Regions from separate parts of the Dielma fastidiosa genome, predicted to be linked through region 2. Evidence: riboswitches for the same ligand, from Rfam matches in the RefSeq annotation. Region 2 holds a riboswitch; the other holds the start of a gene.
The links. Region 2 has a riboswitch for lysine ahead of DWZ33_RS05050 (transporter substrate-binding domain-containing protein). Riboswitches for the same ligand answer to the same signal wherever they lie in the genome.
Positions count from the first base shown of each region.

Region 1: linked by a shared signal. The riboswitch ahead of DWZ33_RS02380 (transporter substrate-binding domain-containing protein) and the one ahead of DWZ33_RS05050 (transporter substrate-binding domain-containing protein) in region 2 are both predicted to bind lysine.

Region 1 covers NZ_QRQL01000001.1:447,665-455,193, forward strand. Annotated here, with positions in the region: gene DWZ33_RS02345 (TIGR04076 family protein) at 1-146, opposite strand, end outside; gene DWZ33_RS02350 (flavodoxin family protein) at 100-762, opposite strand; gene DWZ33_RS02355 (winged helix-turn-helix transcriptional regulator) at 883-1,224, shown strand; gene DWZ33_RS18105 (DUF4368 domain-containing protein) at 1,285-1,479, shown strand; gene DWZ33_RS02365 (M42 family metallopeptidase) at 1,549-2,583, opposite strand; gene DWZ33_RS02370 (amino acid ABC transporter ATP-binding protein) at 2,657-3,391, opposite strand; gene DWZ33_RS02375 (amino acid ABC transporter permease) at 3,403-4,182, opposite strand; gene DWZ33_RS02380 (transporter substrate-binding domain-containing protein) at 4,206-5,033, opposite strand; lysine riboswitch at 5,097-5,263, opposite strand; gene DWZ33_RS02385 (cytidylate kinase-like family protein) at 5,416-6,036, opposite strand; gene rplT (50S ribosomal protein L20) at 6,183-6,542, opposite strand; gene rpmI (50S ribosomal protein L35) at 6,564-6,758, opposite strand; gene infC (translation initiation factor IF-3) at 6,779-7,330, opposite strand; ribosomal protein L20 leader region at 7,336-7,456, opposite strand.
Region 2 covers NZ_QRQL01000002.1:84,261-91,789, forward strand. Annotated here, with positions in the region: gene DWZ33_RS05030 (GNAT family N-acetyltransferase) at 3-1,706, shown strand; gene DWZ33_RS05035 (M20/M25/M40 family metallo-hydrolase) at 1,733-3,124, opposite strand; gene DWZ33_RS05040 (amino acid ABC transporter ATP-binding protein) at 3,134-3,865, opposite strand; gene DWZ33_RS05045 (amino acid ABC transporter permease) at 3,875-4,990, opposite strand; gene DWZ33_RS05050 (transporter substrate-binding domain-containing protein) at 5,003-5,845, opposite strand; lysine riboswitch at 5,912-6,080, opposite strand; gene DWZ33_RS05055 (hypothetical protein) at 6,185-6,436, opposite strand; gene DWZ33_RS05060 (helix-turn-helix transcriptional regulator) at 6,439-6,936, opposite strand; gene DWZ33_RS05065 (helix-turn-helix domain-containing protein) at 7,158-7,364, opposite strand; gene DWZ33_RS05070 (hypothetical protein) at 7,366-7,529, opposite strand, start outside.

The DNA.
Region 1 (7,529 bases), on a different contig from region 2:
CAAAACCCTTCTGGCTTCGCATAGTCAGCAAAGAAAACCTGCCCTTCCTTCATCATAGGGCAGACGGTCAGACCATCAACACCATATTCTTTTGCAAGTTCAACATTTAACATAGTTTTCAAAATAGTTATTTTCACTTTCTTCATCTTCTTCTCCTTTATTTCTGTACATTTCTTCATCTTCATATATTCTTTTTCCAAATTCAAACGCTTCTCTTAAATAATTTGTTGAATGTATCTGCGGTTTACCATTTGTATTACCACAGCCACCAGCAAGCAGCATACCCTTGTCCTGAAAACCAATATAATTTATCAACGTAAATTTGTAGTAAGAAACAGCCTGCTCAAACGTCCAAAAAAAGTTATCAGCAGAAGTCATAAGCAAAGCACAATCGTGTATCGGGTATTTTTCATACCGCCCCAAAGGTGGATTTTCATCCTGCTTTGCTATGCAGTAAAAGCGTTCAATGAATGCTTTGATTTTTGATGATATAGTCCAGAAATATAAGGGTGAAGCAAATACAATTAAGTCTGCTGTTTTTATCTTTGGAATAAGAGAATTAAAATCGTCTTTTTGTACACAAGGCTTTTCATAGCGGCAAGCTTTACAGCCTAAACAACCATTCACATTTATATTATTCAATGATATAAATTGCACATGATGCCCGGCTTCTGTGGCTCCTCTCATAAATGCTTTAGCTAACTGTACCGTATTTCCATTTGAACGTCCGCCACCCAAAATAATCAAAATTTTTTTCTTCATAAAAGTTCGCGCCTCTTGTTTGATTTATCTCTTTATGTTATTTTATATATAAAGTGTCAAAAAGAAAAGTACGCACTTTTTTGACATATACTATCGTAAAGGAAAGTATCTACTATGAGCATGGAAAAATTTGAAAAGAGAATAGAGTCTTTAACTGATACACCATTTGGCTATACCCTATCCATGATTGGCGGAAAATGGAGATTGGTCATTCTTTACTGGCTTGTTGAATATGAAGCAATTCGCTTCAATGAATTGCAACGAAAAATCGGGACAATCACATTCAAAACTTTAAGTACGGAATTAAAAGCAATGGAAGCAGATGGTCTTATTATCCGAAAAGAGTATCCGCAAATTCCACCTAAGGTTGAATACAGTCTTTCTAATAAAGGTCGTTCTTTGCTCCCAATTATGGAAAGTATGTGTCAATGGGGTACAGAAAACAGTGGAAAACTATTTTAACATTTTGTTCAGATGGACAAGACGGATTTTGACAGCTTCTCTTCTGTTTACCGCAAGTAAGTGGGAATACGGGAATTAGCGCCTACTATCGTCAATAAGTTTGTGAAGAAAATCATAGTCTATGCGCCGGACAAGTCCACCGGACACCGCAGACAGTGGATAGAAATTGTCTGGAACTTTATCGGAGAACTGGAACAGACGAGGATAAGCAGACCATTGAAAGGCAGAGAAAAAGCAGAACGACATAGCTTTTGACTATGCCGCCCTGCGGTTACTAAATTACTTCCTTATGGGTGCTGTCCTTTGGATGCGATCCTTCTTTTTCTATAAATCTAATACATAAGCAATCAATAATTTTGTAGTTTCCTCAAGAGCTTTTATGTGGGTGCGCTCCATCCCATGGGAACAAAGACAGCCCATGCCAAACGCAGCCGCATACAGATTATTGCCGGCACGGATTGCCGCATTCGCATCAGTGCCATAGCGGTAAAAAATATCAACACAATAATCGGCTTCAACCTTTTTGGCCTGTTCGATAATTCTAGTTGTTAAACCGCGGTCATACGGTGAAAAAGCATCCTTGGCACAAATAGAAACTTTATGTTCGCTGCCATGATAATCCGGGCCAATCAAACCGATATCAATAGCTACATATTCACTGACTTCCGCAGGCACATAAGCACCGCCATGGTTGATTTCCTCATAAATAGGAAATGCCAATAAGGTCTTATACTTAGGTTTTAATTGATGCTGCTTAAGATAATCCAGCATGCCGAATACCACTCCGACCGCGGCTTTGTCATCAATGTAGCGGCTTTTAATATAGCCTGAAGCACTCAGCTGAAAACGCGGTTCTACTGATATGACATCACCATGCTCAATGCCTAACGCATAGACTTCCTCATCACTGCTTACCTCTTCATCGAGAATGACCATCATGCTGTTTTCATCACGTTCAACAGTACGGGCATCATCAAAGACATGAACGGAATGTGATTTGCACATCATCAAGCCGCTGTATTTTTGACCATTGCAGGTATGGACAATGACACTCTCGCCCTCCAAGCTGGCATAGCTGACGCCGCCTAAGGCTCTGGTCATAATCGTTCCATCACGATTAATCTGACGTACCATCATGCCCAGCGTATCCAAATGCGCGCCGACACAAACACATTTTGAATCATCCTCACCTGCTAAGGTGATGTAAGCCGTCCGTTTGCGGTCATAGCTGACCTCACAGCCAAATCGTGCCGCGTTTTTTTCAAGCAGCTGATGAATTTCATCATAATAGCTCACCGGTGAAGGCGTATTAATAAAATCTCTTGTAATATCGACAATCAAATCTCTGTTTACTTCCATTTTCATAAGCTCCTCCAACTATCTTCATCCATTCTAGCACGCTTTCCATTGAAAAAAAAGATGCCGGAGCATCTTAATTTTGATTAATAAAGCGGCCGAGAAAACGCTGCAGGCTTTCACTCTTAGGCGCCGTGAAGATATCCTCAGGCTTGCCTTCTTCTACGATAACACCGTTTTCCATGAACACGACGCGGTCACTGACATCTCTGGCAAAACCCATTTCATGAGTAACCACAACCATAGTCAAGCCCTCATCAGCCAGCTGCTTCATAACATCAAGCACCTCACCGACGGTTACCGGGTCCAGCGCACTGGTCGGTTCATCAAACAGCAGTACCACACAATCCATGCATAAAGCACGGGCAATCGCGACACGCTGCTTCTGACCGCCAGACAATAAGGTACTAGGTTTATCCGCGAATTCATCCATGCCGACCTTTTTCAGATACTGATGTGCCTTGTCAACCGCTTCCTTATGCGAACGCTTCAAAACCTTAGTCTGGCCGAGCACACAGTTATCAAGCACAGTATAATTATTGAATAGATTAAAGGATTGGAAAACCATTCCCACCTCACTGCGGTGCTTATTGATATCTCCCTCCATGACATTGACGCCATTTACCAGGATTTCACCGCTGTCCGGTGTTTCAAGCAGATTGATGCAGCGCAGCATTGTTGATTTACCGGAACCAGAAGAACCGATGACGGTAACTACCTCGCCCTTTTCAACATTAAAGTTAATATCCTTTAATACCTCAAGGCTGCCAAAGCTTTTGCGTAAATGATTGACTTCAATAATATTCTCCATTTGACAACCTCCTAGTATGTTGAATCTTCCACAGTCTGAGAAGCTGGGAAGCTTGATTTAGTATGATTAATACGGCCTTCAAAATAATTCAGAAGCATCGCTGTCGCGTAAGTCAGAATAAAATACATTACCGCAACAACTAAGAATGGTTCACTTGTTGAGAACGTTGAACCGGCAATACTTTTTGCCTGCCAGAATAACTCTGAGAAACCGATTACTGACAGAACACTGCTGTCCTTAATATTAACGATAAACTCATTGCCGATTGACGGGAATGCGTTCTTAATGGCCTGCGGCAGAATAACATAACGCATCGTCTGAATCGATGTCATACCGATTGAACGGGCGGCTTCACTTTGTCCGCGGTCTACTGACTGAATACCTGAACGGATAATTTCCGCCATATACGCACCGGTATTGATTGAAATAATCACACAAGCCGCGCTGATCGGATTCCAGTTCAAAATCGGTTTCAGCGCATAAAACAAAAACATTGCCTGTACCATCATCGGTGTACCTCGGAAGATGGATACATAAATACTGGTAATCAGATAACCAATTTTTTTAATAATCCTTATAAAGGCAGAATCACTTGCCTCTTTATTCTGGGTTACGGCACGAATGGCGCCAATCACTAACCCGATCAGCAAACCCACCAGCGTACCTATCAGCGCAACGATCAGTGTATTTCTTACACCGATGAGAAGCAATGATTTATATTTGATAAATACATTCCAGGCATCAGCGATCATATTTGGGTTAGTCACTGATATAACTTCTATCAAATTCATATTCGTACCGTCCTCTTTCTATCTTATTCGTTAGCAGGCTGACGCGTTGTCGCTGCTTCCATCATCAATGAACGATCTTCTTCACTGATACCATCTAATGCTTTTTGGATTCCTTCAAGTAATTCAGTATTCCCTTTTTTAACGGCAACAGATACGGCTGTATCACTTAAATCAATATTGAAGCCCTTGCCTTCATCAAATTCAACCAACGCAAGCTCAGGATGTGCCGCTACAGCGCCTTGTCCTACCGGTGTTTCAGCAGTAATACCGTCAACCTCTCCATTTAATAATGACATGATCATATATGGATATGATTCTAACGGTGTCGCATGCTTAACATCTTTGATTTGATCGATAACTGTATCATACATTGTATTCATCTGACCAAGAATGGTTGAACCGGCAAAGTCATCAAGTGTTGATGCATTCGCATAAGCGCCATCCTTCAAGACAACCATAACCATCTGTGACTGATAATAAGGTTCTGTGAAATCAGCATTCTGACGGCGTTCCGCAGTATCTGTCATACCGGCGATAATCGCATCGATAATACCTGAATTTAATGATGGTTCCAGTGCATCCCAATCCAGCTTCGCAATGACTAATTCTTTACCTAAGCTCTCTGCTACCGCTTTGGCAATCTGAACATCATAACCATCACAATAACCGCCGTCGCTGATTGCGACATTGAAATCACTAGCCTGAGGATCTGTCCAGTTAAATGGTGCATAGTTACATTCCATACCTACAGTAAAGGTATCCTTTGCATCACCTTGATTGTTGTCTGCTGGTGTTGAGCTGCAGCCAGCCAGCAGCATGGCTGCCATAAATACGCTTAATAATTTTTTCATGTTTTTGTCCCTCTTTCTAAAATACAAAAGCCGCGCTATTAGCACGACTCTAATTACCGATCGAGTACTAATAGCTCCTCTTCATTGCTGAAGGAGTGTTATAGGTATTCCCTATAACCCCAAGACAAGCCTTTGCCAAAGCTCTCTTTCGGCGATGGTTACCTTTCACCAGCTTCACAGTCCGCCGACTCCGCTGATTACTCTGATGCATCGCTGCCTCTATACGTTTTTTGTATGTTCCTATCTTATGCTGAAGTGAAGCATTTGTCAACTCTTTTCAGTAAATTTATGAAAAAACTTTCTTGTAAACCGCTTACATTGTTGATTTACACACCCTGATAAAGCAAGAAACAGGCCTTTAAATCAGCCTGTTCTCATTATTTTATGCTTTTAAATTAATGAACTCACAAATCAAATCCACCGTTTTATCAATTCCCAGCACAGAACTATTTACACATAAATCATAATGCTGGGCATCCTTCCAATCCTGATTCGTATAATAATTATAATAATTGCCACGGCGTTTATCCGTCTTTTCCATTAGCTTTTCCGCATCCTCCAAAGACGCCGTATGATAATCATTCACAACTCTTAAGACCTTATCTTCCGTTTTACCGGTAATAAACAAGGATACCAGTGATGGATCATTGCGCAGCACATAATTTGCACAGCGGCCGACAATCACACAGCTTCCCTTCTCTGCCAGCTGACGGATTACATTTGCCTGAATCTGATGCAGCTCATCATTCATTGAAATATCCGTTAAACCAGCTATCGGAGAACCCAGCACATAACCGATGGCAGTCAAATAATTATTGCTGTAATCTACCTGCTCATCATTCTTTTCAAACATTTCTTGCTTGAAGCCGCTCTCTTTAGCTGCCATCGTAATCAATTCTTTATCATAAAAAGGAATTTTAAGCTTATCGGCGATTTTTTTGCCAATCTCACGGCCGCCGCTGCCATATTCTCTGGCAATCGTAATAATGATCTTTTTGTCCATAAATCTTCCTCCATTCATGGTTTTGAACCTCTTCTTTATAAATATTATACCACGTTCTCAAACAGTTGGCTAAAAAGGTTGATGCAGTTATAAAATTTATCATTTGCCATAAAGAAAAACCTCTGATTGCTCAGAGGTTAAAGGATTTATTTTTCTAATGCTTTTTTAGCTTTGTCGCAGATTGCTGTGAATCCCTTAGGATCATGAATAGCGATTTCAGAAAGCATCTTACGGTTGATTGTGATACCAGCCACTTTTAAACCATGCATTAATGTAGAATAGCTCATATCATTTAAACGAGCACCAGCATTGATACGTGCAATCCATAATTTACGCATTTCACGCTTCAATTGTTTTCTGTCTCTGTATGCATAGCGCAGTGAACGCATTACCTGTTCATGTGCAGTTCTGTATAATAAATGTTTTGAACCAAAATAGCCCTTAGCTAATTTTAATGTTCTTTTTCTTCTGTTGCGTGATACGATTCCGCCTTTAACTCTTGCCATCTTTTATTCCTCCTATTTACCTTATTTAATCAGCATTAACTTAATGCGCTTGTAATCAGTCTTGTTGATCAATCCTGACTTAGCTAATTGACGTCTTTGCTTTTTAGTTTTTCCGTGGAAACGGTGAGATGTAAAAGCATGACTTCTTTTCAATTTACCAGAACCTGTCATTTTTACACGTTTTGCAAGTCCTCTGTGTGTTTTCATTTTTGGCATATCAATAACCCTCCTAGTATTTATTTCTTTTTCGGTGCCAATACGGTTGACATTGTGTTTCCTTCCAGCAATGGCTTCTTTTCGATATTGGCAATATCCTGACATTCTTCTACAAAGCTGTCCATGATCTTTTTACCAACTTCTAGACGCGTAATTAGACGGCCGCGGAAACGCATGTCAATCTTGACCTTCATGCCGTCTTCCAGCCAGCCGCGTGCCTGACGCAGTTTGGTTTCAAAGTCATGTTTGTCAATAACCGGTGACAGACGTAAAGGTTTTACCTCTGTAACATGCTGTTTTTTCTTTGCTTCTTTAGTCTTCTTCTGTTGTTCGAAACGGTAACGACCATAGTTTACAATCTTACAAACCGGTGGAACAGAATTAGGCGAAACACATAGCAAATCTAATTCCTTGTCATAAGCTATTTCTAATGCTTCACGACGTAGTTTAATTCCAAGTTGTTCACCTTCAGGGCCAATAACCAGAACTTCTTTAAATTTGATCTTCTCATTAACTAAATCATCGTTCACATTATTGGGAATCACTTTTTTATTAATAACCGACACCTCCATTTTAGTGTACAAAAGAAAAGCGGGTACAGTCTGCACCCGCTATCAACATTGATCTCTTTTGATCGTTCGTCGCATTGACCTATGACTTCAGCCATCAGGTGAGAAGGGGTGCTTCTACTTTCCACGTAATCTTTACTTGTTAAGTATACATGAGCTGATAACTAAAGTCAACATTTTTTTGCATTAGTTTTCAATCTCA
Region 2 (7,529 bases):
TTATGATAAAATTCAATCCTCAAGATTATAAACAGCTGGCAGCGCTGTTTAAGCAATACAACAATCATGATTTTAATTCCAATATCTGTTCATGGATCATGTGGGATCATGTTTATGAGCTGTATATGGAAATGCACGAAAACTATACATTATTGCTGATTCATATGCATGACACATGGGAATGGCTGACCCCTTTATGTGATGAACGATACCGCCATGAAGCGATGGATGCCATGCAGCGTTATAGTAATGAGCATCACTTCCCTTTTGTTCTCTGTGAAGTATTAGATGATTTCAAACGCTGGTGCCAGCAAGCACACTATCCATTTGTCTATCAGCGGGAAAGAGAAAGAGATGATTATGTCTATGATATTGCCCAGCATCGTGATTTAACTGGTAAAAAGATGCAGAAAAGGCGCAATCATTACAATGCCTTTATAAAGGAAAATGGCAGTGATTATAGCTTTGAACCTTTAGCTCCCTCACAATTTGATGAATTATACGTTTTCTTAGATACATGGAAAAATAACCACAGTCATATTCAGGATATTGAAAATGAATTGATCGGTATCCGACGCATGCTTGCGAATTTTGATCAGCTGCCATTATTAGGCGGAATATTGAGAATTCATGGTCAGATTGAAGGCTTCATTCTCGCATCGCCGATTGATGATGAGCTGATTCAGATCCATGTGGAAAAGGTGAATCATGAATACCGCGGGTTAAGTGTCGCCATCTTAAAATGCTTCCTGGAATCCTTGCCTGCTGCCTATACCAAAATGGATAGGGAGGATGATTTAGGCTTGCCGGAGCTTAGAAAGGCTAAGCTTGATATGCATCCAATTTATCGGATTAAACGTTTCAGAATCTTACCCGGCAAGGCAGAGATCGTACCCGCCAATGATAATCTGCTGCCACAGATTAAAAATCTTTGGCTGAACAGCTTCCCTGATGAGAACCCATTAACTACTGCCTTTTATTTTGATAAGCTCTATGACCCTAAACAAACACAGTGTCTGCTTCATGATGATCAGCTTGTCTGTATGCTGCATCTGCGGGATATGGAACTGATGATGGATGGTAAAGTGACAGCGGCTAAATTAATTTTAGGAATTGCCACCGATCCTGAATATCAGGAATGCGGATATATGCGCCAGCTGCTTACTCATGTGCTTGATAAGAATACTCAGATACCTTTATTGATTCAAGCCTATGATTGGGAGCTGTATAAGCCTTTCGGGTTTGAAACAAGTTATAAACGGCGCAAAACCATCCTTCGCAAAGTGGCCTATGAGGGATTGGAGAAGCATTGTGACTGCTGTGAAGACGCCGCGGCCTTGCTTAGCTTGTATAATGAATATGTACAGGACAAGAATGGTTACCGCATCCGTGATCTGAGCTATTATCAAGATTATCTGATACCCTATGCGAAATGCAGCGGACGAATCTTAATTCACCGCTCACAAGATGAAATTGACGGTTACTTGGTATATGATGAAAATGAAGATCAGTTAATTGTCAATGAATTAATCTGCCGTTCACAGAAAACAGCCAATGCGATGATGTGCTGTATCTGTGACAGTGATAAAGAAATCATCGTTTATCATGTCGATGATGAAATTGTCGGTGATACGATTGAAGAGCCTTCAATGATGAGTCTGCATCTGCCGATTCATGAGAATAATTTTATATCTGAAAGTTTATAAAGAAAGATGGCGCGGCGCGCCATCTTTTATTTACATGTCTGCTGAATCAAATGAATTAATGAACGAATACCCTGCGCATAGGCTCGGATACTGATTCGCTCATTCGTACCGTGAACGCCCTTTGATACAATTTCCGCTTCTTCAATAAAAGGGCCGTAACGCAGAACGGTATCACAGATGCACTCATAATTACGAGCGTCGGTACTGCCGGTAACCAGATTGGGAATAAAGCTCACGCCGCCAAAGAAGGTCTGCAATGTTTCTGTCAGTTTTTGATAACCGTAACTGTCATAACGGGAAATGGCAGATGCATCATTGGCCTGGATAAAGCTGCATTTAATTTCATCACCAACCAATTTTAAACAAGCTTCAAGCAGCGTATCAATGCTGTCGTGACAGGCCAGACGGAAGTTGATGACAGCCCACATATTCTGCGGCATAACATTGCCTGCCTGCGCACCCTCACAGATCATTGTCGGTGCTATTGTTGTTGATACTTGATTGTATAATTCTTCACTGTTTAAATAATAATCTAATATTGCATTTTCATGAGCCTCAATGCTACTGACATATGTCTTCATCGGTTCCTGATTAATTTTAGGAGCCAATGTTCTCAATGCCGCTTTGTTTAATTCGCTTAACCGCGCAGGCAGCGGATGCTCTGCAATGGCTGTGATTGCCTTCGCAAGATGACCTAAAGACGTTCCATGCACCGGATTGGAAGAATGACCGCCAACACTCTTCGCTTCAAGTAAAAGATCTGCATAGCCCTTTTCACTTAGGCAGATGGAAGAAACCAGTGACCCTTTTGCGCCATAGACATCTCCTTCAATGATTTCACCGCCGCCTTCATCCAATACAAATTCAAGCTGAACGCCCTGCTTTTTCAAATAAGCAGCTATTCTCGCGGAACCGGTGTTGCACGTTTCCTCATCCTCGCCAAAAGCACAATAAATAGTACGTTTCAAATTCATCGCATGGTTCAGGCAATATTCCGCCGCTTCCAAGATGGCAAATACCATATTTTTGATATCTAAAGCTCCTCGCCCCCAGATCATACCATCGGCAATCGCTCCGGAATAAGGCCCATAGGTCCAATCTTTTTCAGTACCCTTAACAACCGGTACAACATCAAGATGTGACATCAGCAGGATTGGCTTTAACGTTTGATCACTGCCTGTCAGCTTAATCAGCATACTGTTGCCATGCATGCTTACCTCACCATGATGCATCACTTGCGGAAAAGATGTGCGGATTACATCATGCAGGCGTTTAAACTGAGCATCATCAACCTTGCTGACATCAACATAAGAGGTTGTCCTGCATTGGATTGCCTGACTCAGCCGACGGCATGCCTGGTGAATATCTAAATCTGGATACATCGTTTCATTTTGATATGTTTCATAAACAGTTTTCATATTTTTCTCCTATAAATAGCGGCTTAAAAATTCTCTTGTCCGCGGCATTTGCGGCTGGGTGAAGATTTGTTCAGGCGATGCTTCCTCTAAGATTACTCCCTGATCCATAAACACCACACGGTCACTGACTTCTCTGGCAAACTGCATTTCATGGGTAACAACAACCATTGTCATGCCCTCATTAGCCAGCCGCTGCATAACATCCAGCACTTCCTTGACAATTTCCGGATCAAGGGCACTTGTCGGTTCATCAAACAGCATAATTTCCGGATTCATACACAAGGCTCTGGCAATGGCGACACGCTGCTTCTGACCGCCGGATAAGGTTCGTGAATCAGCATAAATAAATTCCTTTAAACCCACAGCCGTTAAATGCCGGATGGCAATTGCTTCAGCTTCTGCTTGCTTCATTTTCTTTACCGCCGTCATTGCCAGCGTACAGTTATCCAATACATTTTTATTATTAAATAAATTGAAGCCCTGAAAAACCATGCCGATGTTTTCCCGCAATACGTTGATATCGGTACTCAGATCCGTCAGGTCTTGGTCTTTAAAATAAATATGACCGGCATCTGGTTCTTCAAGCAGGTTAATACATCTCAACAGCGTACTTTTACCGCTGCCGCTGGCTCCGATAATACAGACCACCTCACCCTTTTTCACATTCAAATTAATATTCTTTAATACACGCAGCTGATCAAAAGACTTCTCAAGATTTTCAATACGGATAATTTCTTCCATAAATGCCTCCTAATTACTGCTTGGAATACCGCGTGATGCCGGCATATCTAAACGGCGGGCCGCATAATTAAGCAGTCGGGTAATGCTATAGGTCAGCAGCAAATAAATCAGTGCTGTAACCAAATAAACTTCCAAGCCTTTATAATAAGTACCTGAAATTGTACTATTCGCAAACATCAGTTCAAAAAAACCAATGGTGGTAAGTACCGAAGTATCTTTAATATTAATGATAAATTCATTGCCGATTGCCGGTATACTGTTTTTAACCGCCTGTGGAAATAAAACCTTCATCATCGCCTGCCACTGAGTCATGCCCAAGGAGCGGGCCGCTTCCTTCTGCCCCTTATCCAAAGATTCCACACCGCCGCGCAGTACCTCAGCCAGATAAGCTGCTGAATTTAATGAAACGGTAATTGCCGAAGCCAAGAAGAAAGACCAAATTTTATTAACCTCGGAGATGGGCGCGTTTGGCATTGCCATACGGGCTAATGTAAAACCGATAGCATTGATAATCAAGACCTGAACCATCATTGGTGTACCGCGGATAATCGTCGTATAGGTTTTCGCAAAGCTTTGACCTATCAGTTTTAAAATCTGTATGCTGTCAGCATCACGGCGATCAGGAACCTGTATCCGCAGAAAGGAAAGCAGGATTGCCAAAAGAAAGCCGCATAAAGTTCCAATCAACGATACCTGCAGCGTACCGCTGATGCCTCTAAGGTAAGTCGCTCTTGATTGATAGGCCATATAAATCATCGATGGCACAAAGCCTTCCGGATTGCTTTCAGCATGGATTGACTGAACAAAGAGCTGAATGAATCTGGCAATACCGCAGTCAAGCAGTACGATACCAAAGAAAACAAGGGTAAAGATAAAATATCGATGCAGCCATTTCTGTAACGCTTTTTTCTTATGCGCATAGGCTGAAAAAGGTATATAAGCAAATGCGGCTGCCAAAAGCAAATACCACAAAATCATCGGAATCCGGTTATAGATTGATAGTGTAAAACTCCCCTTACATATTAACAGCAGCCATGCATCCAGCAAAGCAAACAGCCAGCCCAGAAACCAGGCATGCTGGGGATAAGCACGCAGCGTGGCAGCGTCATTTATTTTCAGTTGCATAAGCAAACCCTACTACGGCATTTTGGCTTGTGCCTGCGTCAGCATTTCCTGACGTGTTTCCGTTGGTATTTCAGCCAGCGCGGCATTTACCTGATCCAGCAATGCCGTGTCTTCTTTGCGTAATCCGATGCAGGCACCATTAAAGCCTAACTCAAACCCCTGTCCATCAGGAAAAGAAATCGTTACTAAATTAGGATAGACATTTGTATAAGCAACCGCTGATTCAGTATCTAAAACAATACCGTCAGCCGCTCCCTGATTCAGACGGGCAATCATATTTGCCACATCAGTGACCGGCGGCAGATGATCGACACCCTCGATTTGATCGATTACTTCATCATATTTGGTATTTTTCTGACCTAAAAGACTGGCACCGGCAAAATCACTGAGTGAATCAGCATCCGCATAGGATGAATTTTCATCAACCACAATCACATATTCAGTTTTACGAACTGAATAGAAATCAGAGAAATTCACTGATTGACGGCGATCCTCGGTATCTGCCATACCTGCAATGACCATGTCGATCTGACCGCTTTTTAATGAATCAATCAAACCGTCCCAGCTCAGCTTAACAATTACGATTTCCGCATCCAATGCCGAGCCGATCTGTTTTGCCATCTGCACATCATAACCCTCCGCATAAAAGCCTGACACATTTTCAATCGGCAGATTTGTATCACTGGCCTGATCCTCCTGCCAGTTATTCGGCGCATAGGCACATTCCATTCCTACCCGCAATACATTCTGATTATCCATGTCATTAGCCGGTGCATCATTACTGCCGCAGGCGGCAAGCGTACACAGCATCATGGATAATAAACCAAATCCAATAAAACTTCTAAAATATTTCATATTCTGATCCTCCTGTATAAAATAAAAAACGTCTTTGGTAAAAGACGCTTCACAATAGTTTCTATCGTAAAACAAAGCGCCTCTACAATAAATGTAGGAATCCTATGAGTATTTCCCATAGTCTCACACAAGCATAATGCCTTATCCTCATGTTCGGCGATGGCTGCCTTTCCATTTGATCACAGGATGCCTCCTCACAAATGTACTCTTCTACATCGCTACCTCTTGTTTTTTATTTATGAAACAAGTTTACTTCATTATGAAATATTTGTAAATAGTTTTCTGAAAATATTTATATCATTTTCTATGTAAGCGATAATCATTTTCAATCAATGAATCCTATAACCTTATTTCGACATATGTTCCATCCGCCGCTTCTACCTCAAGCAGTGTCAAAGATCCATGTGTTCTTTTGATATCATGAATCAGTCGGCCAAAAGCCTGCATTTGATGCGAACTGATTACCGGTACAGCGACTTGTTCTTGATTAACCCTGCGCAGCACATAAGATGTGCAAAAGGGATTCAGCAGCAACCAGTTAGGAACCGGGATGGTTAACGCCAGCTTCTTTGTGCGTACTTTAATCAGCATAATTATTCCACATAGATTTCCACATGATCGCCTTCCGCACTGTCAACTTCCATTAAGCGGCCGATCATACCATTTTCAACTAACTGAATGATTGCGGAAAGATCAATATTTTCAAAACCATGGGAGCCATTGCCGGAAACCTTGGAAATATCCAAGCCAATCTCAGCCGCCGCCTTCACTAAAGACATCGGCAGATTCATTCTGACCCGATCTCCCTTAACACTGTCAACGGTCATCCTGAGAAACATCTGATTGATATCCTTGCGCTCACCGGCCGGCAGCAGCACTGGCTGAATCTTTTCCTCAGGCAGAATCAATTCATCAAGGGTAACATGGAAAAATTTCGCCAGTTCAATTAACAGCGGCAGATCCGGAATTGATAAATCATTCTCCCACTTTGACACCGCCTGTCCTGAAACATTCAGTTTTTCAGCCAATTCATCCTGTGTCATGCCTTTCATTTTACGATATTCACTTATTTTAGTTCCTAATGTTTTCATTACAATACCTTGGGGCCGAAATGCTCTTCACCCCATCCTTTCTTACACGTTTATTATAAATGCCGAGCCGTCAGGAATGAACAGACGCATGGTTGAATAAAACAACGCTTCGTTGGATTTCTCCCAACGGCTGGTTGAGTTTATGAAAAATCCCGTATTTTACGCTTAGTATTTGAAGTATAGCCATTTTTATGTATAAGAAAGGGTTGGTAAACAAAAATTCAATCTTCCTTATAATTCAAGATATCCCCTACATCACATGACAATACCTTGCAGATCTTTTCCAATGTGGAAAATCGCACTGCCTTAGCCTTGCCGCTGCATAAAATGCTCAAATTAGCTTCTGTAATATCTATAATTTCTGCCAGTTCCTTTGCGGTCATGCCTCTTTCCAGCAGAATTTCCTTTAAATGTATTTGAATACTCATATCAGATCGTCAACCTATTCTCATTATAAAGCTCAATGCTTTTCACAAAAATCACCGCAGTCAGATTCAAAAGAAGCGCAGCTAAAAACTGGCCTGTCCATGATTCAAAACCATAATCATACACTGCAATCACAGCACTGCTGCCAATGCTTAATGTCATTAAAC